Regions from separate parts of the Bacillus sp. SRL543 genome, predicted to be linked through region 2. Evidence: predicted binding sites of a transcription regulator. Region 2 holds the regulator's gene; the other holds the start of a gene.

Region 1 (15,979 bases), 700 kb from region 2:
CAATAGCTTCTTAAGATCATCGTCACCTGCATGGTTCATCATGGTCTGATAGCCTGCAATCATCGCATTTCCTGCAAGCTGGGAGGACCAGATACTAAATACTTCGCCATAATGCAGCGGTTCTTCCTTCGGGTTGCCGCTTAAAATTCCCATCATAAACCTCCTTAAGTTATCTCTCATCAAAGTGCCGCCTTTCTGTTAAGCACAAGGGTAGTATTGCCAATCTGCCTGGAATTCATTTCATCTTTTTATAAAGCACAAAAAAACTTGAGGCTGACTCGCCTCAAGCTTTAAGTTATATTTCTTCGCTCACTCCAGATTTAACGGAGCTCCTTCCCATGATGGGCAGGAGGATAAGAATTCCGACCGCCAGGAGTACAGCTGAAGCTTCATAAATCAGGACGATGGAAAGCTTGCTGAGCAGCCAGCCGGACATTGACATGGTAATAACAGTCGCTCCCATAAAAAGGGGATTCAGAATGCCATTGACCCTGCCAATAAAGTGTTCTTCTGTGTTTTGCAGAATCATCGTATTAATGCCGATATGGATGCACGGCATAAACAGGCCGGAGAAAAATTGTGCAGCAAGCGTGAGCCAGAAAGCGGTGGAAAGGCCCATTCCTATGAAGCCGATTGCACTGGCCGCCATTCCAAGCGCAAGAAGCAGCTGGGGCTGTGCCTTCTTGGAAAAAGCTACTGTTACGCCGCCTCCAAGTATCATACCGGCTCCAAAAGCAGTCATCAGCCATTGCAGCTCCTCTTTTGGCAGGCCAAGCCTGTCAGTTATGAGAAAGACGCCGAGCGGCTGGGTAAGGCCGATAGCAAGGCCGGCAGCCGCAAAGCAGCCTCCGAGCAGTGTAAGCGGCCTGCTGCTCCAGACATAGCGGAAACCATCCTTCATTTCCTGGAACAGTGATTTTCTTTCAGATGCTTCATCCAATTCTCTGTCAGCCGGCAGCAAAAGCAGGATGAGGGCAGAGAGGATAAAAGCAATACCCATGACAGCAATGGCTGCCATGATCCCGAAGCGCTGATAGACAAAGGTTCCGATAATCGGCCCAAGAATCATGAAAAGCGCAAATACAGTCTGGTAAATAGACATTCCCATCTGAACCAACTCTGCAGGCACATGCAGCTTGAAAAGCTTCATTCCGGCAGGCTGGGAAAATTGAGACAGAATCGAAGAGACCAGCGTCGCAAAGAATATCACTTTCCAGCTTCCGAACAGAAGGGTCAGCAGCACTGCAAAAATGGACAAGGCACTTAATAAATCGCACCAAACCATGGTTTTTTTCGGCCTCCACCTGTCTGCAAACGTCCCGCCGATAAAAGAAAACAGGAAAATCGGCGCAAATTCGGCGACTGATATAAGAGACACGGCTACCGGGTTTTCATTTGTTTTTTCGATCACATAAAGAAGGATCGAGTAATTACGGACCCAGATTCCGATTTGCAGGAAAAAGACGGAAAGCAGGATGGTTCTGATGACGCGATTTTGAAACAGCGCCCCAAAGCCTGCTTTTTCTGCAAGCATATTTTCTGACATAGAAAAACCTCCTGGATTTTTCTGGGCAGGAGGCTCCTTGGGTGTACAGCAGTGCAGAGGTATTCTGCCTGCTGTCACGAAAGGGTGCACTAATCCTATCCAGAAAAGAATCGTATAAATGAATTACGAACATTTCCCAAAAAGAATTAGTTGTTCATCGCCCTTTTGTCACCCTTCCGGTAAATTAATATACATATATTACCGGAATCTAATGGGGAAGGCAAGAGTAGGAACAGATTAAACAATCGACATATTCAGCGGAGGATATGATTTTAAAATGATGACAGAAAGTTTAAAATAATCATAAGAATGATTTTGGTATCTGTCACTGTCCGGAAGTGCAGTCTCATTGAAGGAGGAAGCTATATGATAAGACAAAAGAAATTCCGTTATCCAGAGCATTATGACCAAAGGGCTGCACCATATGATGAAAAGATTCTTTCATTGTTGATTGAAAGGAAAGCGGCAGCAGACAATAATCCGGGCATCCCGCCAGAAGACCAGCTTGAACATTGGGCTGAAAAGCTTGGTCTTTATCCAGACTTTGTTAAAGCCATTTTCGAAACAATGCGCATGGAAGAAGAATTGAGGCTCCGGGCAGAGCCAGAAGGTTTTATAAAATATGTTCCTGTATTGAGAAGTGTAGAAAGAGATGGGAAGCTTTATAGCATGACCGCGGTCAAACAATACAGCAATGCGAGTGTCATTACCATGGCAGTTGAATGGGATGAAACAGCTGAAGAGCACGTACCCGCCAGATATCATCTATTGGGACATTTCATGTTATATATTGAAGGAGGCTATGATTGCAGAACGCGCGGTGCGAAAGGAGGAAACGGCAGCATGTCGTTCACCTTTACAGTTGTGCCGCCTCTGCCGGAGAACCTGGAAGAAATTTCTTTCGTATTTAAAGAATTTGAGGATGCATTCGGACAAGAGCCATCCGGGTTTGAATTGGAGTTTAATACGATCAGGGAAATAGAACGGGAAAGGGGTCTGTCATGAAGGAAGAAAAAATTCAATTGCCTAATGGATTTACATTGAACGTCGCCCAAAATCTATCTGAAAAACCAGTCATACTGTTTCTGCATTTCAGCGGAGGGACATTGCAGGCCTGGCATGGCATCTTACCGCATTTCGCTGCAGACTATAGTGTAATTGCACCGGATTTCAGGGGACATGGTAAATCAGAAAAACCTGAAAGCGGCTACCATATTGACGAAATGGCTGAAGATATAATTTTCCTATTAAATGAGTGGGGCACTGAATGCTGCCATATCATTGGCAGCTCCATGGGGGCAGAAGTTGGGCTCAGCATCGCAGCCTCCCACCCTGAAATGGTCAAATCGCTTGTTTGTGAAGGCGGATTATATGATCGCTGGGGTGAATACAGCTTGCTGGAAGGAACAAAAGAAGAGGCAGAGATGGAAAGAACAGAGCTCCTGGCAAGCATTAATAATGAAGAAGAACTTTTTTTCTCCTCAGCTGAAGAGTATCTTACGTCAATGGAAAAAGAATTCAAGGAAGCGGGAATCTGGAACAGACATGCAGAAGTTTTCATAAGAAGCACGATGGAACAAAGAGTAAACGGACACTTTGCAAATCGCTTTACAAAGAACGTCCTTGCCGGCTTTATTTCAACATGCTGGGATATCAGGCTGGAAGACTATTACGGTAAAATCAGCTGTCCTGTTCTTTTTCTGCCAAGCCAGGAGGAGTCTGAGAACAGAATGGCGGAAAAAAGCATCAGGCATTTTTCTTCCTTTATCCGGGAACATCGCATTACCTACATCCCGAACTCACTGCATGCGTATGTTTGGCTGCAGTTTCCCTTACAGGCTGCAGACGCCGTCAAATCTTTTTATAAAAGCATAAAATCTGGAAGGCTATCCGTTTAATGGACTTGCCTGAAGCGTTTAAAAGAACCATCATAAATGTACATAAAGAGAGAGGCATGAAATGGCTTTCGGACTTTGATTATTTAATCGAAGAATGCGAGCAGCGATGGAAGCTCAAAATCGGGGAGCATTATAAGCTTTCCTATAATTTTGCCGCGCCTGTTATCATGGCAAATGGAACAGAGGCAGTTCTAAAACTGTCCGTACCAAGCGGTGAATCAAAAGGTGAGGCATATGCATTGGAACGGCTTAAAGGTCCGGGCGTCGTAAAAGTATTTGATGCTGACGTAGAAAAAGGAATTCTCCTCCTTGAAAAGGTGTCCCCCGGTTCAACACTTGCTCAAATAGAAGATGATGAAAAAGCCGCAGGGATTGCGGCAAATCTGATGAAGAACCTTTGGGTCCCTGCGCAGGAATCATCTGATTTGCCTGGGATGGAGGAGCGGCATAGAAGTCTTCAGCGGATTTTCCGTGAAAATCCGGAAGGGCTGGGACCTATAACAGCTTCAATGCTGAATGAAGCTGCCGCCGTTTTTGCTGAAAACATAAAAAATACAAAAGCCCAATTCCTTCTTCACGGAGATTTGCATCACTATAATATCCTGGATGGCGGGAAAAAAGGCTGGGTCATCATCGATCCAAAAGGGATGATCGGGGAAAGGGAATATGATGCTATTCAGTACCTGCTCAATCGGCTGCCTGAAACAGGGGCCGAACCTGTCATCTCTAGAAGAATTGAACTGTTCGCGGAGATAGCCGGCCTGCAAAGGGAAAAGCTGATCAGCTGGGGATATGCCCATTCGATCCTATCGGCGTCATGGAGCTGGGAAGAAAACAGCAGCTGTGAGCCTTCCTTTCTTAACAGTATTTGGGTATTTAAAGCGCTGCTGGATGAGAGCAGGAAAGTCTAAGAGGAAATAGATTTTCCATGCAGTTTAAAAGATGACCCATGTAAGCAGAAATGCTACAATAGTAAAAAGAAAATATCTTAAAATAGAGAGGTCTCAGGGGAAGCTATGCATAGAAATGAAGTTTTACATGAATTTTTAGTAGATAAAACATGGCAGCTAACAGAAGACTGGTATGCTTCTTTGGACAAAAGTGATCCAAAAGGGGTATACAGCTCGAATAATCCTGATGTTGTCCGGACGATCAAACAGCAGAATCATGAGTTCCATGAACACTTCTGTAAAGTTTTTGTCATGGAAGAGGATGAGTTTTTCCGCGAATTCGAGCAATGGGTTCTTGCCATTGCATCAGATGAAGAGCATTTGAGTACTCCAATCCATTATATTTTAAGAGAGTTCTTTAACACAGAGGAACAGTATCTTGATCTGATGGAAGATTTCGTCAAGGAACATGAAGGAAAGTACTCTCAGGAGCAGATCAACACCTGGAACAGGCTGATCATCAAGGCTTTCAGCAAGGTGATGACCTGGTTTACCCAGGAAAACCACAAATTTTCTGAAGCCAGGCTGAAGGCCAGCCAGGAAATGATCAACGAACTCAGCTCTCCGGTCATTTCACTTAATAATAATGCAGCATTGCTGCCGCTAGTTGGCGATATTGATACGGCAAGAGCCAAGTTCATTCTTGAGCATACACTGCTCGAATGCAACGAGAAGAAGGTTAACCATCTTTTCATCGACCTGTCGGGAGTGGTCATGATTGATACGATGGTTGCCCACCAGATTTTTCAGCTCATAGAGACTCTTACACTGATTGGCGTGAAGAGTACGCTATCAGGAATCCGGCCCGAAATTGCCCAGACAGCAGTGCAGCTGGGAATCTCATTTGATAAGATCCGTGTTACCTCCACCCTGGAGAGGGCCATTAATTCTCTTAAATAAATTCATTATTTTGGAAGCTGTAAACCTGCAGCTTCCTTTTCTGTATAATGTCAGCAGCCCGGCAGGATATTAATTTTTCAAAGTACGTTTAACCATCAAAAAAAACGGTTAAATATATATATTGGTAAAAAGCATAATTTATCGCTGAAAAGCTAGGAAATTTGAAATGCTGCCGGTATAATAAACTAAAATAAATAAAAGATTCTTTGTATATTTATGTTGGGGGAGCTTATGACAAGAGAACTTGCGCATATAGGGGAAAGAATTAATCAGGAAAAAATGCAGATTGCCAACCAGGTCCAGACAGAGCGATTTGCTGATCTGACAGATATAGAAAGAGAAGAAGTCAGCAAATATGAAAAAGAGATTCTGGATTTAAGAGCTGCTTTTATCAGCATGTTTGGAGACAGTCTCATCAAGTCTTCCAAAGGAGAAGAAGTATCAGGAGTTTTTGAAAACTGGGGGGCCGAAACAGGAAAAAATCTGTGCGTTCAAGGAGTGTCCCTTGATGAGGCGTTAATGGATACGTCACTTTATCGGAAATACATATGGGAAGTAATCAAAAATGAAGTTCTTAAAGAGGAAATGTCAGCAGGCACTGTTTTTGAAATATTAGAAACAATTGATCCACTTCTTGATAAGGCGGTTCATGCATTCAGCCTGGCTTATGTGAAATCGTATACAGATACACTGAATAATTCCAAAAAAGCTTTCCTGGAGCTTTCAGTACCGGTTGTTCCTATTACAGACTCTGTTGCGATTCTTCCGCTGATTGGTGATATAGATACTGACAGGGCGCAGCTGTTAATGGAAGAAACACTTGAAAAGTCCAGGGAATTAGGCATCTCACACTTAATACTTGATATATCAGGTGTAATGATCGTGGATACAATGGTGGCCAATGAGCTCTTCAAAGTCACTGATGCGCTCAAGCTTCTTGGCATAGAGGTGATTTTCACCGGCATACGCCCCGAAATAGCGCAGACTATGGTTAATCTGGGACTTGAGGTAGACGGGCTTGTCTTCCTGGGCAGCCTCAAAAAGGCGCTTAGACAGCTTAATAAACAGAAGGTACTATAGAATAAGGAGAGCACTGCCGACTCGGCAGTGCTCTCCTTATTCTATGGCGTCCCGGTGCTGCAAGCGTGCAGTGCTGATCCCGGTATCTCTAGGCCGCCTCGCTTTATACCATTCAAGGCAGAAAAAAATGATGATGAACAGGTCTATCATATCTCCGCCATAATACATGAGGACAGCGCCGCTCTGGGCCTGATCCATTGATACGCCTGCAGGGGGATGGGCGTAGAGGTATTTAGATAATATACCATGACCGGCCAGGGCTGTGATCAGGATGGCTGCCCTCGGCATAAAGCTCTTTCTATGCGGAGAAGGCTCAATTGAGATAAACGAAGCCGTAAATAGATATCCTGCCAGGAAAACATGGAAATGGACCAGCAGGTAAAGCAGAGGCTGTTCATGCATCCTTGTAAACAAATCGGTTGTATATAAAAGCCAAAGCCCTCCTATATTTAAGAATGCCGCTATAGCCGGATGGGATACAAACCAAAAAAAACGGGATTTTAACAATCTGGCCCCCCTTCTGGCATATGCAGCAGGCAGCATCCTCAAAATCAATGTGACAGGAGCGGAAAGGACCATCAGCAGGGGGCCGAGCATCCCGAGGAGCAGGTGGCCCATCATGTGCATTGAAAAATTATTGTGGGACCAGGAAGCTATTGGACCTGCCGCTGCTATACAGCAAAAGATTCCGGCAATCCAAAGAATTGTCCTGTATAAAGGCCAATCACGTTTCCCGAAATATTGGACTGCAAGGTACATGAGAAGCAGCCATACAAAAAACACAACAAGAGTACTTTGGGCAGCGAATAAATCAGCACCAGCGGCAGCTTCATGGTGCTGATGGCTATTGCCGTGCATCTGCTGCTGCACCTGCCTTTCGCAGCTGTTTGTTCGTCCTCAGGAAAAGCATGGTTCCTGAAAGAATGAAAACTAGCGCAAGAGCATTCCAGGCCAGATCATAAGGCAAAATTTCAACCTCATAGCGAATTTGATGGATTCTCATGACTTTATGCTGGATAGTTCCGTCATAAAAATTGAAGCCTCCTGAACCCAGCATGACGCCGCTCATCCATCTCTTCCGCCACCAGGCTGCCCTCCGGCGGAGGTCTGCAAGCATAAATAAAGCTGCTACAGTGGCAAACCAGCTGAATGCATGAAAAAAACCGTCAGAAACCAGTCCAGCGGCCGTGGTGGAAAGGTCGTAAAAATGATGCCAGTGCAAAAGCTGGTGAAAAACAGCTTCATCGAAAAAAGCTGCCAGGCCCACTCCAAACAAAACACCAGAACCCAGGTTCCTGCCGGCAAACTTTGCCTGAACATGGGAAAGATTTTTGTCCATTCTTGCCATCAGCCAACCTCCTATTTTTAAAAAAGTCCTTTTCTCACCAATCTACCCATAATAACGCAAATTTAAGCAGTGGAATAATTTCCCTTAATTCTTGTTTTTTAAGAACATTCGTTCTATAATTGAATGGAAGAAAAGTTAATGGAGGATTAAATGAGGCCGAAACTTACCAGCAAAATAAGCTTAAAAGAATTTAGTGAATATTATTGGCTGAAAGCAGAGCTTCAGGCTTTCTGCAGGGAAGAAAGGATGAGTACGTCAGGCGGAAAAGCGGAGCTGTCGGAAAGGATTGAGATATATCTGACGACAGGGGAGAAGAAAGGCCCGATGAAAAAAAGAAGTCCAAAGCCCCGCGCTGCCAGAGCCCCATTAAGCCTTGATACTGTCATTTGTGAGAAACATACTTGTTCTCAGGAAGTCCGTGCATTTTTCAAAAGTGTCATAGGTTCACATTTTCACTTTTCTACTTATATACAAGAATATTTTAAGACTAATGCCGGAAAGACCTACAGCGATGCTGTATCAGCGTGGTACGAGGAAGAAAACCGGAAAAAGGATCCTTCCTATCAACGTGAGATAGGCCGGCAGTTCGAATACAACCGGTTTATCCGTGATTATTATGCAGACCCGAAAAACCAGGGAAAAAGCAGAGCTGAGGCTATTACAGCGTGGATGCAAATTAAAAGCATGCCTGGAAGCAATGAATATAGATCCTCGGAATAGATTCCTCCATATTTCCGGGCCAGCCGGCAGGGGAGGCTAGCTTTTTTTCTCCTCCTCAAGCAGTTCAATGATTCTGTCCAGTTTCTGTTCCATTTTGGATTCGGGTTTTCCCATAACCAGCCAACGGACAAGAAAATAGACAGCAAAAACCATGCCAGCCATAACGGCAAACATAAAAATCTGGAATATAACATCTCCACTGTTAAACATACTTTCCACAACCTTTCTTTTTTTCCAGTATAACATTTCTCCTGTTTATTTATGGAATTAAATTTACAATTTCAGCAGGGGAACAGAGGGATTTAGGGGCAGCACCAGGGGGAGTTTTCTTGATTGATTACCGGATAAAGCCTGCTGCAGGATACGGCAGAAGAGTAGCTGATGTGGTGAGCATGCTCAAACATTCAAGTTCTGTAACACTTAGTGAAATACAGGGGCTGGATCAATCCCGGCTCGATTTTTTGATCGACGAGGCCTCTAATTCAATCGGTGCCCTGCTGATGCACATGGCTGCGGTCGAATTTGTCCACACCATTATAACTTTTGAGCAAAGGGACTTAAATGAGGATGAAAGAGCAAAATGGGGAACTGCACTGGAACTGGGTAATCTGTCCAGAGAAAAGTATAGAGGCATTGATCTGGAGTTTTAGATAGCTGAACTCAATGAAGTCCGGAGTAACACATTGGAAAAACTGAAGGCCGCTGATGAAGACTGGCTCCTTAAGGATCATTACTGGGAAAATGGGCTGGCATATAATCACTATTGGATGTGGTTCCACGTCATAGAGGATGAAGTCAGCCACAGAGGCCAGATCAAGGTTATAAGAGGGCTTGAAGATGGGCATGCATGAAAAAGGGCGGATCTATGTGTCCGCCCCTCTTTATATAACCTTGATTGTTATTGGATAAATATATGGCTGATCGGGCTCACTGATCGATTCCCATTCTGTCACTTTAAGGAGCGGCAGCATTGTGCCATTATATTCAGCCATCTCAATTGTTCCTTTTGCTTTTATCCAGCTGTCAGCTTCCAGCCCTGCGGCTTCTTGAAACTGTGATAAAAAGCCGACAATGCTTGCATCTGCCACACAATGTGAAACAAGGAAACGGGAGATGACAAGCTGGTCTTCGCTAAAGCCTTCTTCTTTATAAACAAACCCCTTCAGCTCGATCTCTTTTCCCACAAAGCTGTCCAGATCTTCATGCATGCTTTCATAATAGGCTGCATACACATCGTCATTCAAAAGAATATTATTGCTTTTTGCCAGGCTTTTTTTGTATGCTGTGTATTCATCATTTGTCATGACAGGCTGGTTTTCCAGATTTGGATCTGGCTCGTTTTCGTCTAAAATGGCTCCATGTTCTTCCTCGAGCTGCTCTTCTGTTGCCGCTTGATTCTTGCCAGTCTGCTGCTCCTCTGTTTCTGCTCTATCCTGGTCTGCCTTCTGCTTTCCATGCGATAAAATGGCCATTCCCCCTTTTTTATCCGCAATCGATGCGTCCAGCACCTTGGGCGGGAGGAGGAAGCCCGTAATCAAGGGGAAGATGATGATCGTATAGGATAGCAGCTTTTTTGCTGTAAAAGGGTAGGTGCCATGATCATGATGATGCCCGCAGTCATGGTTATCATCCTCATGATGGCAGCATCTAGCTTCTTCCAGATGATGGTGTTTATCTTTCTTTTGTTCCCAGATACGTGTGATCTGTATAAAAAACAAAACCAGGAAAATAATTGAAGCGATTTGGCTGAGGCTCTCATATTTCGGATTGATGTACTTGTTTATTTCCCCAGTATAATGCAGTTTGAAAATTAATGAGGAAAAGATAAGCAAAATCAGAGCCCTCAACCCTTGCTGATAATTTATGGTCAATGTATCTCCCTCCTTACCTTAAACTCTGTGCTGCAAGCAAAGTTACAAAAACGGTTACTGCGACAATCAGCAGCACGGATAAAACAAATCTTTTCCGAAATACGCTCAGCATCATCAGTGTGTTTTTCAAATCAATCATAGGGCCGAAAATCAGGAAGCCCAATACAGAGGCAGAAGGGAATATGCTGCCGAATGAAGCTCCAATGAATGCATCGGCCTCCGAGCATAAAGAGAGTATGAAAGCAAGGCCCATCATCACCAGCAGTGATGTGACAGGGCCGCTCCCTGCCTCGAGCAGTGTCCTTGCAGGCAAGTATACCTGGACGAATGAAGCCAGGAAAGCCCCTAGTATTAAATATTTTGCCATATCAAAGAACTCATCAATAGAATGTGTCAGCATCGACCAAAGCCTGTCCAAAAAGGGAGCTTTGTTCATCGAATGCGCGGCCTCTGTATGAAGGCCTTTTTTAAATTGATTGCCTTTGAAGAATAGGCTGACAGCAAAAGCCGATGCCAGTGCAATGACAAAACCCAGCCCCATCCTAAGACCGGCCATCTTCGCATCATTGCCAAATGCCATATATGTAGAAGCAATAACGATCGGGTTGATAAGCGGTCCAGTGAGCATAAAGCCAATTCCCGCATAAATAGGCACCCCTTTGCCTACGAGCCTTCGTATAATCGGAACAATGCCGCATTCACATGCTGGAAAAAGGGCTCCCGCCGTACAGCTCATCAGTATCGCCATATATTTATTCTTCGGTATCCATTTCTTAATATGGTCCTCAGTCACAAAAATCTGTATAAATCCAGCTATAAGAACGCCGATCAATACAAATGGAAGCGCCTCTATTAAAATACTGATAAAGATAGTATTCAAATTGAGCAATGATGAGGGAAGCTCCACTGCTTCCTGAAAGCTGACAATCGAAAAGATAAACAGGCCCGCTGTAACAGCGATAATCAGACCTGTCAAATCGCCCATATTGCTTTTCATTATTCGATTCATATTACCCTCCTAAATAACAGCACTCGCCGGTAATGGAATTTGAAGTAAACGTAATAATTACGCTTTACACATTCTAAGCTAACTATATGTGTTTGTCCATGGGAATATTCCTGTCCCATTCATAGCAGTTTAGGAGGCTGGAATACCTGTTCATTCAGGGAAAGAGATGCGCCAGTCGTTCCAAGAGGAATTGCTTAGAGAATAGAACCAGGGTAGATGCAGGCACAAAGAACGTTAGAGAACCTTACCAGGAGTAGGGATTGCATAAGTTTAAAAGTTATGGTTTAATTAATAAATCGGAATTATTACGTTTTATTTGGAGTTACATTTGGCGTTGAAGTTGCTAATAAAACTGAAAAGTTGCTAATAAATTGGAATGGTTGCTAATAAAAGGAAAAAGTTGCTAATAAATTGGAATAGTTGCTAATAAACTGAAAAACTTACTAATAAAAGAAAAAACTAGCTAATAAACACAAAAAGCTGAAGCCACTTTACATAATCACACATCAGCATGGCACTTTTTCAAGGAGGGTTATAAATATGAAAGAATGGGTCATTGTCGGAGGGGGAATCCAGGGTGTTACGCTGGCTGCTTTCTTGCTGAGAAAGAAAAAAGTATCCTTAGAAGGGCTGTCAATTATTGATCCGCATCATGATCCGCTATTTAATTGGAACCATTGCACATCTGCCATTTCGATGCCTTATTTGAGATCTCCTTCTGTGCATCATATCGATGACGGGCCTTTCAGCCTGCAGAAATTTGCAGGTGATACCGAACAAACGAAAGCATTCTACGGCAGGTATAAGAGACCTTCATTAAGATTATTCAATGAGCATTGCCAGCATGTTATCCAGGAAACAAAAATAAAAGATTCATGGGTGCAGGGCAGGGTGAGCGAAGCTTTGGAGCGGGAGGGCGGCTGGCATGTTGCCCTTCAGGATGGCCGTACATTAGATACAAAAAATCTAGCCATTGCAATCGGGATTGGAGAAGAGCCTTTCTTTCCTGAATGGGCCATTAAGATGAAAGAAGAAGGATGCCCTTCCATTTATCATATTTTTGAAAAAGGCATTCCAGATTTAAAGCATCTAAAAGGTCCTTTTACGATCCTTGGCGGAGGGATAACGGGGGCTCATTTGGCCATAAGATTAAGTACACAATATCCTGGCAAGGCAACATTGCTTAAACGTCATCCATTCAGGGTGCATGATTTTGACAGTGATCCAGGGTGGCTCGGTCCCAAAAACCAATATGGCTTCCGCAAGCTTGAATCCTGGAAGGAAAAACGCCGGCAGATTATAAAAGCAAGGAATAAGGGATCTCTTCCATTTGATCTTCTGTCAAAAATCAAGCATTTGGCTAAAGAGGAAAAGCTTCACCTTATTGATGGCCATGTTGAGCGGGCTGAATGGAGCGGAGAGGGCATTTCTATGTTCAATGAAGAAGGGGAGCTTATCCATCAGACAGGTACTGTTGTTTTGGCCACCGGCTTTCAGGCCGGTCTGCCGGGAAAAGAATGGCTTGCCCCTTTTATTGAAAAGCATACCCTGCCTTGTGCTAAGAGCGGTTATCCGATCGTTGGCCATTCGCTCCAATGGTCCCGCGGACTTTATGTTACAGGAGCACTGGCCGAGCTGGAGATAGGGCCGATTGCCCGAAATATCTCAGGGGCACGCCAGGCAGCAGAAAGAATTACAAGCAGCTTGTTATGAAATTTAAATCGTAATGAATACGTTTAACGGGAGAGATTTTAATGACTATAAAGAAAATACCTGTTACTGTCCTGAGCGGCTATCTTGGCTCGGGAAAAACAACTTTGCTCAATCACATTCTCGCAAATCGTGAGGGCCTGAAGGTGGCTGTGATTGTCAATGATATGAGCGAGGTGAATATTGATGCTGCAATGGTGAAGCAGGGCGGCTTCTCAAGGACAGATGAAAAGCTGGTTGAAATGCAGAATGGCTGCATCTGCTGCACCCTGCGCGAGGATTTAATGATAGAGGTTGAGAAGCTTGCTGCCAAAAGCGATATTGATTATATCGTGATTGAATCAACAGGGATCAGCGAGCCGGTCCCTGTTGCTCAGACCTTTTCATATGCTGACGAAGATTTAGGCATAAATTTGTCCTCCATTTGCAGGCTGGATACCATGGTGACAGTTGTGGATGCATACCGTTTTTGGGAGGACTTTTCTTCAGGAGAAAGCCTTCTGGACAGGCAGGAGGAGGCAGGGGATTCAGATGAGCGCGAAGTGGTGGACCTGCTGATCGATCAGATTGAATTTGCCAATGTGATATTGCTGAACAAAATTGATTTGACAGAAAGGAAGGCTGCTGAAGAGCTTACAGCCGTCCTCCGCAAGCTCAACCCGGGAGCGGACATCATTGAAACGATACATGGGGAAGTACCGCTGGACCGTGTGCTGAATACAAATCTTTTTGATCTAGAACAAGCTGGCCAAAATGCAGGCTGGATCAAAGAGCTAAATCATGAGCATATACCGGAAACCGAGGAATACGGAATTTCTTCTTTCGTCTATAGAAGAAGAAAGCCATTCCATCCTGACCGGTTTATGCAATGGCTTGAACAATGGCCTGCCGAGGTTGTCAGATCAAAAGGCTTTGTTTGGGTTGCAGGCAGGGAAGATACAGCCGGCCTTCTTTCTCAGGCTGGACCGTCGCTTATCCTGCAAGGGGCGGGTGCATGGATCGCATCGCTTCCCGAGGCCGAACGGGAACAAATTCTGTCAGAAGATCCCGAGCTTAAGGAAAGCTGGGATGAAATAACAGGGGACCGGCAGACAGAGCTGGTCATGATGGGCATAAAAATGGACCGCCGGGCCATTGAGGATTCGCTTGATGTTTGCCTGATTAGTGAAGAGGAAGCTGAGGCAGACTGGAAAACTTTTGAGGACCCTTTGCCTGCTTTTTAAAATCGTAAGATGCCGCACTAAAATGTTGCGGCGTTTTTTTTTGCAAAAAAGGAAGGATAAAGTTCATTGAAAAAAGAAGATTAAAAGATTAACGGCTCTTTCCCTTCATAAATATAATGAAGAAAAGGGGATGTTTTGATGAAAAAAGCATTGTTGTCAGGAATCATACTGGCGTGTCTTGCTGCGGCTGGTTCTTTTGCGGCGGATGACTGGAATTTCTTAGTCATGCTTTGCGGGGCTTTAGCTATAGCCTCCATTTTATTAAGCGGATTATTGTTTAATGTTTTCATCAGCGGAGAACAAAATCGAGCTAATTTTCACACAGAGAGCAGGAATGATAGGAACAGGCGGCAAAAAATAGGGTGGAGGATCCTGCTGTTCGGCCTCCCGAATATGATAGCAGTATTGGGTTATTATCTTATGTCCGGCGGAGGATGAATCTATGGAAGAACTTGAATATGCAATCAAACTTAGAGAGCTGGGAGAGCTGAAGAAATCAAATCTTATTCTTCAGGAGCTGGCTGACGGAAAGCCCGACGACGCGCTTATCAGCTATCATGCTGCATGGAGCTTTGATTTGCTGGGGGAAGAAAGCGAGGCAGCTCCCTATTATGAAAGAGCCATCAGCCTTGGACTTCCAGATAAGGAGCTGGAGGGGGCACTGCTCGGATTGGGGAGCACTTACCGTACATTAGGAGAATATCAGAAGGCAAGATATACGCTGGAGAAGGGGATGGAAAGATTCCCTGATAACCGTGCAATGAGAGTTTTCTATTCTATGGTATTATACAATTTAGGAAGCCATGGAGAAGCAATGGGCCTCCTGCTGGAAAGCCTTGCGGAAACATCTTCAGACGAAGGCATTCAGCAGTATAGAAACGCAATTTTCTTTTATTCGGATAAGTTGGATACAGTCTGGAAATAAGGGCCTTTAACAGGTCCTTTTTTCTTTGATAATTATTGAAACTTACTGTTCTTTTTTTCGTCAAATCTATTATAGAGGTAAGAAGGCAGTGGAAAATAGAGCTGTCTGAAAGGACAAAAGGTATACACAAGGCATCTTCAGGAAAGAAGTGAAGGGGACTTAATAGGGAAAGTAAAATGCAATATCCCTTTTCGACAGCAGCATGAGCAGTCAGAATTGAGAGGAAAGGTTTTATTATGAGAAGAATACTAGGAGCGATCGCAGGCTTTATTATTCTGGGATTACAGCTGTATATACTATTTTTATGGATGGCGGATTGGGAACAGCTGACGACTGTACCTGGATTGGTTCTGTGGGGGGCAGCCATCATGCTTGGCCTCCTGGTCTCCCTCATCTACCACCAGCTCAGGGAACCTGAAAAATTTATAATGATAAGTAAAAACATTTTATTAAGCAGTACCATCATGACCATCCTGCTGGCCGTATTGGCATTTGTCATTGAGCTGATTTCAAGCTCCATGCCTTAATAGATTGGGGGAATAGTAAGATGCCGGAGATCGGACACAGAATTCTGATCAGGAAAGATAGAGATGATATTTATCGGGTTTTAACCACTGCGGAAGGCTGGAACAGCTGGTTTACCGATGAAACTTTCCTGAATATGAAACCTGATGGCACTGGTAATATCCGCATGAAGTGGAACAGTTATGGTCCAGAAAAACTTGTGCTTGAGGATGGAGGGGAGATTCTTCATGCAGAGCCGGGCCGGCAATTCACTTTTCAATGGACTCCCGGAGAT
Region 2 (15,979 bases):
CTTAACCGGAATTTCTCCGCTAATTTACACCCACTCATGCCATATTCAGCAGCTTAACAGTAGAATCTCCGCTTATTTTAAGGCTTGGCTGGCACTCAATTAAGGATAGGACTTCCTGGTTTTATCATTCCATTTAAACATTTATCACCAACAGAGTAACAAAGCCATATTAAAAGAACAATTTCTCTTTTCAGCAACTTTCTTTAATGATTTCAGATGCTTGTGAATATATATAAAAATAACGGTTATTTCTCGGGAAACCGCAGGATGTGACATCTGCAGGCCCCGGGAGGCTGAAAAACCGGATATTTTGTCGCATTAGCAGTAAATGCGGCACCTATTCTGCCTGATTCATAGGCATTTGTCACAAGAAAGGCAGCAGGGAGTATACTGGTGGGAAATAGTGAGGTGAAAGCTTTGGACCAGCCGATACGCATGAAAAACAATGGCCAGATCAGCATTGTGCTCAATTCGCAGAAAAGGAAGCCATTCACGAAGGATAGCCCTGACATTCAAGTTGTTCCAAGGGCCTTGCCTCAGGAGCATGCAGCACTCAGGGAAATCGAGGAAGAGCTCGCTGCCCTTGTCGGCATGGAAGAAATGAAACGGATGATAAAGGAAATCTATGCGTGGATATATGTGAACAAGAAGAGGGAAGAAACAGGCCTGAAGGCAGGGAAGCAGGCCCTGCATATGATGTTCAAGGGAAATCCCGGTACAGGGAAAACGACAGTCGCCAGGCTGATCGGGAAGCTTTTCCTAAAGATGAATGTTCTCGCTAAAGGCCATCTGATTGAAGCGGAAAGAGCCGACCTTGTCGGTGAATATATCGGCCATACTGCGCAAAAGACCCGTGATCTTATCAAAAAGGCGATCGGCGGCATTCTTTTCATAGACGAGGCCTATTCACTCGGCAGAGGAGGGGAAAAGGACTTTGGCAAAGAAGCGATCGATACGCTCGTCAAGCATATGGAGGACCGGCAGCATGAATTCATCCTGATTCTTGCCGGCTATTCGAGGGAGATGGATTATTTCCTGACGCTCAATCCCGGCCTGCACTCAAGATTTCCGCTCGTGATCGATTTTCCGGACTATACAATAGAGCAGCTGATGGAAATCGCCCAAAAGATGCTTGTGGAAAAAGAGTATTCCCTGAGCCATGAAGCGGAGAAGAAGCTGAGGGAGCATCTTGTATGGGCAAAATCGGATATCAGCACAACAGCTTTTTCAAATGGGCGCTATATCCGCAATATCCTTGAAAAATCAATCCGTGCCCAGGCGATGAGGCTGCTGATGCAAAGCCATTTTGACCGCCATGAGCTGATGACGATCAGAAGCAATGACCTAATTTTTGATGAAGACATATAAGAAAAAAGCAGGCACCCAGGCCTGCTTTTTGCTTTCTGTATTTACTGCCGGGCTGCGCCAAGCCTTCTCGCCGGCAGCTTCCAATGGTAGGTGTATGACAGCACCCGCAGGAGGGTAACGGCCGCAAACAGGCTGTATAGGGCGACGGCCGATTCTGCCATGCCAAGACCGATGGCAAAGCCGCATAAGATGGCCCAGACGGCATAAATTTCCGATCTGAGCACAAGCGGCTTCCTTCCGGCAAGAAGGTCGCGGATGATGCCTCCGCCGCTTCCAGTCAGGACTGCAGCCACGATAACAGCGCTGAGCGGATGGCCCATTTCCGATGCGTAAATGGCACCCTGGATCGCAAAGGCAGAAAGGCCGATTGCATCAAAGAAGTTTCCCCATTTTTGCCAGTGCCTTAACAGATTATTGGGGAACAGAAATACCGCTGTAATGGACAGCAGGGCGATCTGGAAGAACATCCCCTGTTCCCAAAGGGCAGACACCGGCACCCCGATGAGCAGGTTGCGGATGGCGCCTCCGCCAAAGGCTGTCACAATCCCGAGTATGTAAACCCCTAAAATATCATATTCTTCTTCCATGGCAATGATCGCGCCGCTTACTGCAAAAGCGATCGTGCCAATCATGCTCAATACTTCCCAAGTCATGGTGCATTTCTCCTCTGGTGAAGGCCGCTGCCGGCCAGCTTTTCATTTATATCAGGCAGAGAGTTTTGAGTGCTCCCCTGCATAAAATTCTATTCAAACCAAATATGATTTTAACATGCTAATATGATTTTTCAATCTTTATTTTCCAAGAGCGGAAAAGAATAAGAAACAGAAGGGTTTTAAAGCGCTCAGGCTGGTGAAAATAGTAGGATGGAAAGCATATTTTTGGTATGATATTTTAAGGTCAGGTGTACGTATTGGAAATAAGCGGATTTTTAAAGAAAAGAGGGATCGTTTGGAAAATAAAACGGAATTCGAAAGGGTTATTCTCGTGGGCTGCCAGACTAGCGAGGACGACAGGCATTTTCAATATTCAATGGAGGAGCTTGCATCCCTGACAGAAACAGCCAATGGCAAAGTACTGGCCGAACTGTCCCAGAAAAGAGACAGAATCCATCCTTCTACATATATAGGAAAAGGCAAGGTTGAAGAATTAAAGATGCTTGAGGAAGAGATAGGAGCGGACCTGATCATTTTCAATGATGAGCTTTCCCCAAGCCAGGTCAGGAATGTTTCTAAAGAAGTGAACAGCAGGGTCATTGACCGCACTCAGCTGATCCTCGATATCTTTGCACAGCGGGCAAGGTCGAAGGAAGGCAAGCTCCAGGTTGAGCTTGCCCAGCTGCAGTATCTGCTGCCGAGGCTTGGCGGCCAGGGCATTCAGCTTTCCAGGCTCGGTGCCGGGATCGGGACAAGAGGACCGGGGGAAACGAAGCTTGAATCCGACCGGCGCCACATCCGCAGGAAAATCGATGATATCAAGTCGCAGTTGTCAGTCATCGTCCAGCACAGGGACAGATACCGCGAGCGCCGCAAAAAGAACAAAGCGTTCCAGATTGCCCTTGTAGGCTACACAAATGCCGGGAAATCGACTTTGTTCAACCGGCTCGCCGAAGCTGAATCCTTTGAAGAAAACCAGCTCTTTGCGACGCTTGACCCGATGACAAGGAAGCTTATCCTCCCAAGCGGTTATCTGGCGCTAGCCACCGATACAGTAGGGTTCATTCAGGATCTGCCGACAACCCTTGTAGCGGCCTTCAGGTCGACGCTTGAGGAAGTAAGTGAAGCGGATTTGCTGCTCCATGTTATCGATTCATCGAATCCGGATTATTTCCAGCATGAAAAGACCGTGAACAAGCTGCTCGAGGATCTTGATATCCAGCACATCCCGCAGCTGGCGGTTTATAATAAGAGAGACGAAATGCACCCGGATTTTGTTCCGACGGCAAAGACGGAATCCCTTGTGATCAGCGCATTTGAGGAAGAAGACCGCAGCAGGCTGAAGAGGAAAATCGAAGAAATTGTGCTGGGCCTCATGAAGCCATATCAAGTGGAAGTTCCGTCAACAGAAGGAAGGCTTCTGTCGCAGCTGAAAAATGAGACGATTTTGAGAGAGCTCTCTTTCCAGGAAGACAGGGAGGTTTATCTCTGCAAAGGATATGCCCTTGAAGATCACCAGATCACAGGAGAATTAAACAAATACACAGTATAAAGAGGGCCGGAGGGGATGAACCCTCCGGCTCTTGGATTGGAGAACATCATGTTTCAGCATTTAGAATACGGAAGCCGGATTCAAGAACTGGCTTCACAGGCAGAAGAACAAATTGCATCCGTTCATAAAAAAATTGACCAAAAAATCGAAGCCAATCAGTTCAGGGTGCTTGAAAGCTTTCAGCATTACAAGGTAAGCGATTCTCATTTCATCCCTTCAACCGGCTATGGCTATGATGATATCGGCCGTGATACTCTCGAAAAAATTTATGCGAGAGTGTTTGGGGGAGAAGCAGGCCTTGTAAGGCCGCAGATCATCTCCGGAACCCATGCCATCTCAACCGCTCTATTCGGTATCCTCCGGCCTGGGGATGAACTGCTTTATATGACCGGGAAACCTTATGATACCCTTGAGGAAATCGTCGGCATCAGGGGCAAAGGGACAGGCTCTTTGAAAGAATTCGGCATAAGCTACAGCAGTGTTCCTCTCGGTGAGGATGGATATGTCGATTTTGAAGCCGTGAGGAGCGCCATCAAGCCGAATACGAAGATGATCGGAATTCAGCGGTCCAAAGGCTATGCTGTCAGGCCTTCTTTTACAATTTCCCAGATCAAGGAAATGATACAGTTTGTAAAAGAAATCAAGCCGGATGTGGTTGTATTTGTAGACAACTGCTATGGGGAATTTATCGAGGAAATGGAGCCCTGCCATGTTGGCGCTGATCTGATGGCCGGATCTCTCATTAAGAACCCCGGCGGCGGACTGGCGAAAACGGGCGGCTATATCGTCGGCCGGGAAGATCTGGTTGAGGCATGCTCCTACAGAATGACATCGCCTGGGATCGGAGCGGAAGCGGGGGCCTCGCTGTACAGCCTCCAGGAGATGTACCAGGGATTCTTCCTTGCTCCCCATGTTGCCGGACAGGCGCTGAAAGGGGCAGTATTCACTGCTGCGCTGCTTGAAATGCTAGGGATGAATTCTTCCCCGAGATGGGATGCAGAGAGAACTGATCTTATTCAATCCGTCCAGTTTGATGACCGCGATAAAATGGTGGCATTCTGCCAGGCCATTCAATACGCTTCTCCCATCAATTCCCATGTGACCCCTTATCCCGCTTATATGCCGGGCTATGAGGATGATGTCATCATGGCGGCGGGCACATTCATCCAGGGAGCAAGCATCGAGCTTACCGCCGACGGTCCGACCCGTCCGCCATATGTTGCCTACGTCCAGGGCGGGCTTACATACTCGCATGTAAAAATCGCCATATGCACAGCCATCTCTTTCTTAGCAAAAAAGGGTTTAATACCACTTTAATAGGTGAATATATAAAAGGGCAGCAGAGCTGTCCTTTTTATTTTCGTTCAGGAAAATTTTTTTGTGTTTTAATGTTATAAAACCTTACATAAAGTTGACAACAAATCTGACATTACATATAATAAACACAAGAAATGATTGTAAAGGAGGAGAAATCGGATGAAAGGCAGTGAAATACGCCGTTCCATGCCGCTATTTCCAATTGGGACTGTAATGCAGCTGACTGAGCTTACGGCCAGGCAGATCCGCTATTACGAGGAACACCAATTGATTTCTCCAGCACGAACTGACGGAAATAGACGGCTTTTTTCCTTGAATGATATTGATAAGCTCCTGGAAATCAAGGATTTGATCGACCAGGGAGTCAATATGGCGGGAATCAAGCAATTATTCGCCATGCAGGAACAAACATTAACAGCTGAAGTGCAGCAGCAAGCAGAAAAAGTAAGGCGCGATTTATCTGATGATGAATTGAGAAAGCTCCTGAGGCAGGAAATGATGCAGGCCGGCCGATTCAACCGGCATTCGCTCCGCCAGGGAGATATGTCCCGCTTTTTCCATTAAAAATAAAATTGATGTGCTTTAAGGGAGGAAAAACTAATGGCTAACTACACAAAAGATGACATTAAACGTATTGCTGAAGAAGAAAACGTAAAATTTATCCGCCTTCAATTTACGGATATCCTCGGAACAATCAAAAACGTGGAAATCCCGATTTCCCAGCTTGAAAAAGCGCTGGACAACAAAATGATGTTCGACGGCTCTTCCATCGAAGGCTTCGTCCGCATCGAGGAATCAGATATGCTCTTGTATCCTGACCTCAGCACTTGGGTGGTATTCCCTTGGACGGCTGAAAAAGGCAAAGTTGCCCGCCTGATCTGTGATATCTATAATCCGGATCTTACTCCATTCGATGGGGATCCGCGCAACAACCTGAGAAGGCTCCTTGATGAGATGAAGGAATTAGGCTTCACAAACTTCAACCTCGGACCTGAGCCGGAATTCTTCCTGTTCAAGCTTGACCAGCAGGGCGACCCGACTCTTGAACTGAACGATAACGGAGGCTACTTCGACCTTGCGCCGACTGACCTTGGCGAAAATTGCCGCCGCGACATCGTGCTTGAGCTTGAAGAAATGGGCTTTGAAATCGAAGCTTCCCACCATGAAGTGGCACCAGGGCAGCACGAAATCGACTTTAAATATGCTGATGCACTGACTGCATGCGACCAGATCCAGACATTCAAGCTTGTTGTCAAAACGATCGCCCGCAAGCACGGCCTGCACGCAACATTCATGCCGAAGCCATTATTCGGCGTAAACGGATCAGGTATGCACTGCAATATGTCATTATTCAAAGATGGCGAGAATTCCTTCTACGATACAACTGGAAATCTTGAGCTCAGCGACACTGCACGCCAGTTCATCGCCGGCATCATCAAGCATGCTCCAGCTTTCACAGCTGTAACGAACCCGACTGTCAACTCTTACAAGCGCCTTGTACCTGGCTATGAAGCACCTTGCTATGTGGCTTGGTCTGCAAGGAACCGTTCACCGCTGATCCGCATCCCGGCATCACGCGGCATGAGCACACGTGTTGAGGTCCGCAGCGTTGACCCGGCAGCAAACCCATACCTGGCTATGGCAGTTCTATTAAAAGCAGGGCTTGATGGAATCAAGAACAAACTGACTCCTCCTGCACCGGTCGACCGCAATATCTATGTGATGAACAAAGAAGAGCGCGTAGCAGAAGGCATCGAAGATCTTCCTGCAACACTTGCCCAGGCGCTTGAACAGCTGAAGAGCAATGAAATCATGGTCTCAGCCCTTGGCGAACACATCTTCGAACACTTCATCGAAGCGAAGGAAATTGAGTGGGATATGTTCCGCACACAAGTTCACCCTTGGGAGCGCGAGCAGTACCTGCAGATGTATTAATAGATTTGGCCCCTTGATACCATTGGTATTGAGGGGTTTTTTTATGTTGATTTAAGAGGGGTCCGATTTTTACGATTCAAGGGCAGTCTTCATATATTTGGCCGGTTCGCCTCAAGAGGGAGATAGGAGTCACTCTAGTGGTGGAAGAAACAGGTCAGAGTGACTCAAGAGGAGGGTATGAGTCACTCTGATACTGGAAGAAGCTGTTTAGAGTGACTTGAGAAAAAGATAGGAGTCACTCTAAAGCTGAAAAAGCCAATTAGAGTGCCTCAGGAGGAGAATATGAATCACTCTGATGGTGCGGAAGGCTGAGCAGAGTGCCTTAAATTAAGAATATGAATCACTCTGATGGTGGGAAAGGCTGAGCAGAGTGCCTTAAATTAAGAATATGAATCACTCTAAAGCTGAAAAAGCCAACCAGAGTGCCTCAAAATAAGGATATGAGTCACTCTAAACCTGAAAAAGCCAACCAGAGTGCTTCGAAATAAGGATATGAGTCACTCTAAACCTGAAAGAGCTAACCAGAGTGCTTCAAGAGGAGAATATGAATCACTCTGATGGCGGGAGAAGCTGGGCAGAGTGACTCAGTATAAATCTATGAGGCACTCTAAAGAAAAAAAGCCGAACAGAGTGCCTCTAGTGGGGAATATGAGTCAATCAGACGCTTAAGAAAGCCGGTCAGTCCTCGAATTGGTTCATTCTTGCCTTTTCATATTTCTTTTTATTCGGATATGGTCCTGCCGGGCCATACTGGATGCTCATATAGCTTGCTTTTTACTCAATATGTTAGTTTATTTTCCTCTTTCCTACCGCGATAAGATTGCTTATAATACACTAAAAAGGGAGGGGACAAATGGATAATTCTCCGGTCTGGCCAAAAGCAGCTGCCATCTTTCTCTTTTTAGCATCAACCTCATTCTTAATTATGGGTAAGAAAGAATTGTTCTTTGTGGCCACGGTATCACTGATTTTTTTTGCTTCTTTGGCAAGAACTATTCTTCATTCCAAGCAAAAAGATAGATCATATAACTTTAACTTGGTGATGACTATTTTCTTTGGATTGTCACTATCTTTCGGCATATTCTATTTTTTCTTTTAATGGAAAAAAACCTTTCTCACTCTAGAGGACTTTTTCTAATTCAAAAAAGGCCCTTTTATCCTTAAAGGGCTGAATTTCTTCCTTACTTTGGCTGTGCCTCGGTGACAGTAGTTCCTAGGAGTGTGTTGTCCACATAACTGTTTAATTTCCAGCGTCCTTCCCTGACTGGAGTAATATTCGCGACGAATTTTAATGCATTTTCCGAATAGGGCATGCTCTGTTTTTCATCGCTGGACAAATCAACCACCATGGTGTTCGCAAGGTATATCTCCTCGTTTTTATCTTTCTCACTGATCCCCTTAATGGTAACTTTCTCATGAAGCATTTTCTTTTTTTCTTCTGGTGTCACCCATAAATACCAAGTGTGTATCCCTTGTGTATCTACCCTGAATACATCCGGAGAAAGGGCGTATTTTCCTGATTCTCCATATAAATTTAAAGACTTCCCTTCCAGTTCTATAACTGTATGAGGTGTGGGCGACCAGGTCTTCAGTTCCTCTGTAGAATTGTGGCTTACAGCAAGAAGGTCTTTTTTTTCATTTTCATTAGAACATCCTGAACTTATCAATAGGATGAAGAGTACGTAAGTTAATATTTTCTTCAAAAATCTATCTCCCAACTGTATAATTTATACAATTATAACCTGATATTTTAACGGCAGGAATATCAAGAGGGTTGGGAAAATTTTTATAGCCTATGGTTTATATATAATCAGGGCATTACTTTCTAAATTTCAGAGGGAATGGATGTCCTTTTTTAATGGATTAAAGATAGATAAATCGAAAATTCTAAAGGGTGGTTATGTGCATGCACTTTGAAAGGATACTGAATTTGACTGAACTGGAAGCATGGGACATTTTTTTGGAAGATAGAACTTATCGGATGATTATCATTGATGAAAAAAGGGCCTGTACTCTTGCTGATTTCCCCCAGGAAGATCATGTACCATCTGATGAAATGAGATCAAATATCGTTAAAGCAGAAGTATACTCAGTGGAAAAAGTTCTGGATGATCATATATATCACCTGGACCAGCTGGCAAAAAGCTTTACTGATCATCTTGCACTTGCACATTGCCATGTTAGAGTGAATTTTTATGCAGGAAACTTGGAGTATGCGCTGAATGACCATGTTAAAAGCAAATTTGGCTGCAGTTACGAAGAGATTCCTTTGAAGAGCTTTTTTTATCTAAATCAAAATCTGGATTCCAAGTAAGACAAGCAGTATGGCAGCCATTTTTTTATTAAAATTGCACATTCGACCTGAACCAGCCCTTCTCATTTTTGCAGGAGGGCTTTATTATGTTAAAGAGGGAGGTATGAAATGAAACGTGACTGGCTGATAACACTCAGGAAAAGCAAAAATATGACTCAAGCAGATGTGGCCGATCTGATTTTCATCGATCGTGCTTATTATTCACAAATTGAATCTGGAACAAGGAATCCCAGTGTTGATATAAGCAGGAATATCGCCAAAGTACTGGATATTAACCCTTCGCTGTTATTATCTGATTTAGCCGCCTTTCAAGAGGTGTTTACGCAGACGAAATGCATGCTGGCACACAGTGACCTTGAGCTGAGGTATACATGGATCTTTGATTCTGCTAATCAGGCGGAAGTTAATCAGTTCATAGGTGCCAGGGATGATGAATTAAGTTTTTGCATCGATTCGCAAAAACTGATATCCCTGAAGCAGAGAGTGATTGATACAAAAGAAACATCAGGAACATTTGCAGAATACGAATATAACAATGAAGTACACACGCATTACATAGTAGGATATCCCTTGCTTGGGGACGATGGGGAATTAATTGGCATTGGTACATTTGGGATTAAAATAAATGCATTGGGTCTTTAATTATAAAATACAGGTAATTGCATCTTCTAATCGATTCGATTTTAAAACTAATACAGTTCAGAATGAATGCGATAATTAGCCATGTATAAATTTATAGGAATTTTAAAGCAATAGGAAATTGCCTTGAACAATCGTCCAAGGCAGTGCATGTTCCTTACATTATCTCACCGCATCAAAAGCATTAATCTGCCACTTCCCGAGGACCTTTACAAACGTAACTTTTTTCTTTTCATATTGCTTTTCGCCGTAAGGGACCGTAAATTCGAACTGGCGGATATCTTTTCTGGAATAGATGAGCTTTGCTTTGGCTTTATTCCATTCAAGCAGGCTGCCGCCATCAGCATTCGGCTGTGCCATCTTGCCTTTATACTCAATGAATCTGTATTTTTTGTAGCCTTTGCTGATGGCATTTAAGGTGAATGATTCATTAAGGTACTTGGTCAGCTTGCTTTTAGTATTGATTTCACTGCACAGGTAGCGATATTCCGTGCCTTTGTATTGAAAAGTTTTGATAGAGCAGGCTGTGTTCTTTTTGGATGGGATATGGCCGTTCATGCTGTTCCAGTGATGCACACGTGCGTTAACCGCCAGTTCGATTGCTTTCTTGCTGCTTAAGTCTCCGCCCGCGGATTTTGCTGAGGCGCCAAGACTGAATGTAAACAGGGCGACAGCGGCTAACAGGATGGATAATAGTTTTTTCATTTTAAAGCCTCCAATAAGTGTATTTGCTTTCTAACCTTATATTACCTTTCCTTCTCCTCAAAAGAGTTACAGAAAAGTTACCGAAATGCAGATGATTGTTTACAGTTTTCAGGCGTAAAAAGAGCCTCTTCCCAACTTTCCGGGAGAGGCTTCTTACGTTTGTACTCGTGATAGTTTCAGCATAATTTCCGCTTTTCCTCCTGTTTCATTTCTTTTCGGCCCTTATTAAGTCAAGACTGCGGATCAAGGCTTCACCGCCCAGTCCTGCAAGCATGGACAGGAATGCTACCTTCAAGAGGGAGCTTGCATCTGATGAAAGCACAAGCAGCGCTGAGGCGAGTGATCCCAATACCATTTCCTCCAAAAAGCCGAGATAGATGAATTGCTTCGTTCTTTTCGGCATGATCAGCTTCCCGTGTTTCTTTAGATGCCCAACCGCGCCGACAAGGCCACCAATGAATATTGCGAAGACGACATGCTGCCACATTTGCCTCACACTCCTAAAGCCGGAATTTTTGGTGCGACCTTAGGTCAATCATGGTGTTGCTTCTATTATATAACAGACCTGCCGGGTGAAGATATGGATAAAATGACTGAATTTTCAGATTTATTTAATAGTACATATTTACTCTTCAGGAAAAACTAAGCAGCAGCAGATGCGACTATTCTAGTATTCACAAGGTTTTTTGAGCAGAAAACAGCCCAGGCGATCAGGTGCCCGGGCTGAGAGAATCATATAATCAGTGAATATGGCGGTATACGCCAATGACCTTGCCGAGAATGGAAACATTCCGGAGGATGATCGGCTCCATTGTAGAGTTTTCAGGCTGAAGCCTGATATAATCCCTTTCCTTGAAGAACCGCTTGACGGTTGCTTCATCTTCATCTGTCATTGCCACGACAATATCGCCGTTGTTGGCTGACTGCTGCTGGCGGACGATGACATAGTCGCCGTCAAGGATGCCGGCTTCGATCATACTTTCACCCATGATCTCAAGCATGAAGACCTGTTCGGCTGCCGGTGCCATGCTTTCCGGCAGCGGGAAGAATTCTTCTACATTTTCAATCGCGGTGATCGGCTGTCCTGCTGTGACCTTCCCGAGTATAGGGACATTTACAACATTGTTCCTTGGGATATGTGATGTCTCATCAAGCTCCAGGATTTCAATTGCGCGCGGCTTTGTCGGATCCCTTCTGATCATCCCCTTGCTTTCGAGCCGGGCGAGATGCCCGTGCACTGTCGAGCTGGACGCCAGGCCGACCGCTTCCCCGATTTCCCTTACTGAAGGGGGATAACCTTTTGCCTTTACTTCTTCTTTGATAAATTCCAGTATGTCCTGCTGCCTTTTGGATATTTTAGCCATGTATTCGCACCCCGTATGGTTATTATTGATTAAATTATAGCATGTACCCGAAACAGATACAAACATAAGTTCGAATTTTTGTTGACGGAAAACACATGTTCGGTTTATAATAAATTCAACGAAATGCGAACATATATTCTTATGACGGGGTGTCTTTTATGAAAAAATTGTGGAACCAGTATTCATATGCTATTATACTTATCGTTTTAAGCTTTGGGTCGGCTTTGCTGCTTACCGGATATGACAGGATTTTCGGGGAAGAAGACTATATAGAAGTAACAGTAGATGAAGGTGATACATTATGGGGGCTGTCTCAGCAATTTTCGGAAAAGCACAAGCTGTCAGCAGAAGAATTCGTGATGTGGGTGGAAGAGGAGAACGGAATAGCGGGCAGCACGATCAAAGCGGGTGAGCAGATCCTTATCCCGGTAAAAGCGGACAGCCATACAAGGCAGCTGCAGGATGACCTTCAGAACTTTGCGGGTGAATAACATAAAGGAGCATATATGAAAGCAGTAATCTATTGCAGGGTATCAACAACAAAAGAAACACAGGAAACATCACTGGAGAGGCAGGAAGAGGAACTGGCTGCACTTGCCGGGGAAAAAGGCTTTGAAGTAGCCGCAGTCATCAGGGAACAGGCCAGCGGGTATGACCTGGAGAGGGACGGTGTGCTTGAGCTCCTTGACCTTATTAAGACTGAGGGGATCAAAGCCATCCTCATCCAGGATGAAACGAGGCTCGGAAGGGGCAATGCAAAAATCGCCCTGCTTCACTTCATATATAAAGAGGGCGCTATGCTCTACAGCATTTCCCATAATGGGGAGCTGCAGCTTTCCGAATCAGATTCCATGGTTCTTAATATTGTCTCAATGGTGGAAGAATATCAGCGCAAGCTGCATAATATCAAGATCAAAAGAGGCATGAAAAGGGCAGTGCACAGAGGGTTCAGGCCGGAGAAGAACCTTAAGAATCTGGGGGAGCACTCCGGAAGGGAGCGGATTGAGGTTCCAATAGAAGAAATTGTCCGCCTTAGAGCCAGCAAGCTTACATTTTCGGAGATTGCGGCAACTCTCAGGGGCTTCGGCTATCCTATTTCCAAGGCGACGGTGCACAGGCGCTATCAGGAATACATAGATGCACAGGAAGAGTAAGAGTGTTTGCCTTGGCAAACGCTTTTTTTTATAGTAACATTTGATGTATTCTCCGGCCGTTTAGACCAGGGTTTTAAGGGGAAACGACTAGAGAAAGCTAAATGAAATGAATGAAAAAGGAGCGTTATTATGCTGCCTAAAGATAAAATGGCCAGAATCAATGAGCTGGCAAACAAAGCAAAAACCACAGGACTGACGACCGAAGAGGCCAAGGAGCAGACGAAGCTTCGCAGCGAGTATCTGCAGACTTTCCGTTCCAATATGCTTACAACCTTAAAAGGTGTAACCATCATGGATCCCAAAGGGAATGATGTTACACCGAAAAAGATCAAAAAGCTCCGCGAGGACGAAAAGAAACGCCTTCATTGATGCACCATGCCAAAAAGGGACTCATAAATATGTGTTCCCTTTTTGGATTTATTTTTGGTTCTCTTTTACATACAGGTTTTCAAAATGCACAAGCTATACAGAAGCTTCTCAGTTGTGTAAAATTAAGAGCCGCTATAATATTAAAAAGTAAGATTCTTTATAAAGGAAGGATGTAGTATATGTTTGAATCTATTGATGATTTGTCGATAAGCTCGATCAGAACTTTATCTATCGATGCGATTGAAAAAGCTAATTCCGGCCACCCTGGCATGCCGATGGGGGCAGCTCCGATGGCATATACACTCTGGAGCCGTTTCATGAACCATAACCCGGCTAATCCTGAGTGGTTTAACCGTGACAGGTTTGTCCTGTCTGCAGGACATGGCTCTATGCTTTTATACAGCCTGCTGCACTTATCAGGCTACGGTCTCACAATCGATGATTTGAAGGAATTCCGCCAGTGGGGAAGCAAAACTCCTGGACACCCTGAATATAAACATACGAAGGGCGTAGACGCGACAACAGGCCCGCTTGGACAAGGCATTGCCATGGCAGTCGGCATGGCCATGGCAGAACGCCATCTTGCAGCTGTTTACAATAAAGACAAGTATAATGTAGTCGACCACTTTACATACAGCATCTGCGGCGACGGTGACCTCATGGAAGGTGTATCTGCCGAAGCTGCATCGCTTGCAGGCCACTTGAAGCTTGGCAAGCTGGTTGTCCTTTATGATTCAAATGATATCTCCCTTGACGGCGATCTTGACCGTTCTTTCTCTGAAAGTGTAGCGCAAAGATTTGAATCATACGGATGGCAATATATCCGTGTTGAGGATGGCAATGATCTTAGCGAAGTAGCGAATGCGCTTGAAGAAGCAAGAGGAGATCTTGACCGCCCGACTATGATCGAAGTAAAAACGGTCATCGGATTTGGTTCTCCAAATAAATCCGGAAAATCTGACGTACACGGAGCCCCGCTTGGAGCTGATGAGCTTAAGCTGACGAAGGAAGCTTACAAGTGGACCTTTGAAGAAGATTTCCATGTTCCGGAGGAAGTGTACAGCCACTTCAAAAAGCATATCGCTGACCGCGGAGCGCAGACTGAGCAGGAGTGGAACTCTATGCTCGACAGCTATAAGCAGGAATTCCCTGAGCTCGGTGCCCAGCTTCAGGGAGCAATGGATGGCGAACTTCCAGAAGGATGGGATAAGGACATTCCAGTTTATGAAACAGGTTCAAGCCTGGCAAGCCGCGCATCTTCCGGCGAAGCACTGAACGGAGTCGCGCAGAATCTTCCATTCTTCATCGGCGGATCTGCTGACCTTGCCGGTTCAAACAAAACGATGATCAAAGGCTCAGGCGACTTTACCCCTGCTTCATTCGAAGGCCGCAACATCTGGTTCGGCGTAAGGGAATTTGCCATGGGTGCTGCGCTTAACGGCATGGCCCTCCACGGCGGCTTAAAGGTATTCGGAGGAACCTTCTTCGTATTCTCTGATTATCTTCGCCCTGCAGTCCGCCTGGCTGCTCTTATGGGACTTCCTGTTACTTATGTATTCACGCATGACAGCATTGCTGTCGGTGAGGACGGCCCTACTCATGAGCCGGTTGAACAGCTTGCATCACTTCGTGCGATGCCTAACCTGTCTGTCATCCGTCCGGCTGATGGAAATGAAACTTCAGCTGCATGGAAAGTGGCGGTAGAATCACAGGATAAGCCGACAGCGCTTGTGCTGACGCGCCAAAACCTGCCTACCCTTCAGGATACTGACAAAAACGCCTATGATGGTGTGTCTAAGGGTGCTTATGTTGTCTCACCTGCAGGCAAAAACCAGGCAGATGCCCTGCTGCTTGCTTCCGGATCTGAAGTGCATCTTGCGGTGAAAGCTCAGGAAGCATTGAAGAAAGAAGGCATTGAGGCTGCGGTTGTTTCCATGCCTGCTTGGGACCGCTTTGAAGCACAATCCAAGGAATACAAAGAAAGCGTCATTCCGAAGGCTGTGAAGAAACGCCTTGCAATCGAAATGGGCTCTTCACTTGGCTGGCACAGATATGCAGGTGATGAAGGGGATGTATTGGCGATTGATACATTCGGCGCATCTGCACCAGGCGAGAAGATCATTGAAGAGTATGGCTTTACAGTAGAAAATGTGGTAGCACGTTTAAAGGCCCTTCTATAAAGGGTATAAAGAGAGCGTCAGAGTACGCTCTCTTTTTTATTTGTATTTAATTAATTGAAAATTTACAATATTTCAATAGAATATATAGTCAAATCGGCCTGTTCGACAAAACTAGTGCCTATTTTTGACGCTGAAAGACAAAGTAACTGATTCTGTTCCCTTATACTTGAAGCAATATAGAAGATATTGGAGGAGATGTTGGTGAGAACCTATCAGCTTTATTTAATAGAAGATGAATTTGCTTCGCATTATTTTGGCAGAGAGCGGATGTTCTACCAGCTCTTTCAGGAATACAGCCGTTCTAAGGGAGAGCTGAAATCGATCCTTTCCCGGCAGATTGAGTTTATCACCAGGCCAATCCCTGCCCTCAGGCTTCACCAGTATCTCACACAGCAGCTTTCAAGGAAAAAAGGGGCATCCGCCGATCAG

What was found. The regulator LexA, encoded in region 2, represses DNA repair genes until DNA is damaged. The targets are predictions, from matches to a motif close to CGAACATATGTTCG.
Region 1: the regulator LexA is predicted to act here: its motif matches at 7,824-7,837, upstream of AC4E8B_RS13980 (DUF6434 domain-containing protein).

What each region holds. Positions count from the first base shown of each region.
Region 1 covers NZ_OZ481794.1:2,734,314-2,750,292, reverse strand. The annotation lists gene AC4E8B_RS14025 (DUF3231 family protein) at 1-153, opposite strand, end outside; gene AC4E8B_RS14020 (MFS transporter) at 296-1,546, opposite strand; gene AC4E8B_RS14015 (hypothetical protein) at 1,913-2,551, shown strand; gene AC4E8B_RS14010 (alpha/beta fold hydrolase) at 2,548-3,444, shown strand; gene AC4E8B_RS14005 (aminoglycoside phosphotransferase family protein) at 3,501-4,355, shown strand; gene AC4E8B_RS14000 (STAS domain-containing protein) at 4,461-5,294, shown strand; gene AC4E8B_RS13995 (STAS domain-containing protein) at 5,526-6,374, shown strand; gene AC4E8B_RS13990 (cytochrome c oxidase assembly protein) at 6,411-7,232, opposite strand; gene AC4E8B_RS13985 (DUF2243 domain-containing protein) at 7,219-7,722, opposite strand; gene AC4E8B_RS13980 (DUF6434 domain-containing protein) at 7,873-8,442, shown strand; gene AC4E8B_RS13975 (DUF4083 family protein) at 8,479-8,652, opposite strand; gene AC4E8B_RS13970 (hypothetical protein) at 8,772-9,092, shown strand; gene AC4E8B_RS13965 (mycothiol transferase) at 9,093-9,293, shown strand; gene AC4E8B_RS13960 (TIGR03943 family putative permease subunit) at 9,324-10,313, opposite strand; gene AC4E8B_RS13955 (permease) at 10,327-11,322, opposite strand; gene AC4E8B_RS13950 (FAD/NAD(P)-binding protein) at 11,863-13,035, shown strand; gene AC4E8B_RS13945 (GTP-binding protein) at 13,077-14,255, shown strand; gene AC4E8B_RS13940 (DUF5316 domain-containing protein) at 14,394-14,693, shown strand; gene AC4E8B_RS13935 (tetratricopeptide repeat protein) at 14,698-15,180, shown strand; gene AC4E8B_RS13930 (hypothetical protein) at 15,417-15,707, shown strand; gene AC4E8B_RS13925 (SRPBCC family protein) at 15,728-15,979, shown strand, end outside.
Region 2 covers NZ_OZ481794.1:2,034,674-2,050,652, forward strand. The annotation lists gene spoVK (stage V sporulation protein K) at 418-1,368, shown strand; gene AC4E8B_RS10265 (trimeric intracellular cation channel family protein) at 1,410-2,021, opposite strand; gene hflX (GTPase HflX) at 2,317-3,573, shown strand; gene AC4E8B_RS10275 (methionine gamma-lyase family protein) at 3,622-4,890, shown strand; gene AC4E8B_RS10280 (MerR family transcriptional regulator) at 5,050-5,454, shown strand; gene glnA (type I glutamate--ammonia ligase) at 5,491-6,825, shown strand; gene AC4E8B_RS10290 (hypothetical protein) at 7,679-7,924, shown strand; gene AC4E8B_RS10295 (hypothetical protein) at 8,007-8,528, opposite strand; gene AC4E8B_RS10300 (hypothetical protein) at 8,732-9,139, shown strand; gene AC4E8B_RS10305 (helix-turn-helix domain-containing protein) at 9,248-9,781, shown strand; gene AC4E8B_RS10310 (DL-endopeptidase inhibitor IseA) at 9,941-10,483, opposite strand; gene AC4E8B_RS10315 (DUF4257 domain-containing protein) at 10,689-10,970, opposite strand; gene lexA (transcriptional repressor LexA) at 11,224-11,847, opposite strand; gene yneA (cell division suppressor protein YneA) at 12,006-12,338, shown strand; gene AC4E8B_RS10330 (YneB family resolvase-like protein) at 12,354-13,001, shown strand; gene AC4E8B_RS10335 (DUF896 domain-containing protein) at 13,131-13,370, shown strand; gene tkt (transketolase) at 13,550-15,550, shown strand; gene sirA (sporulation inhibitor of replication protein SirA) at 15,752-15,979, shown strand, end outside.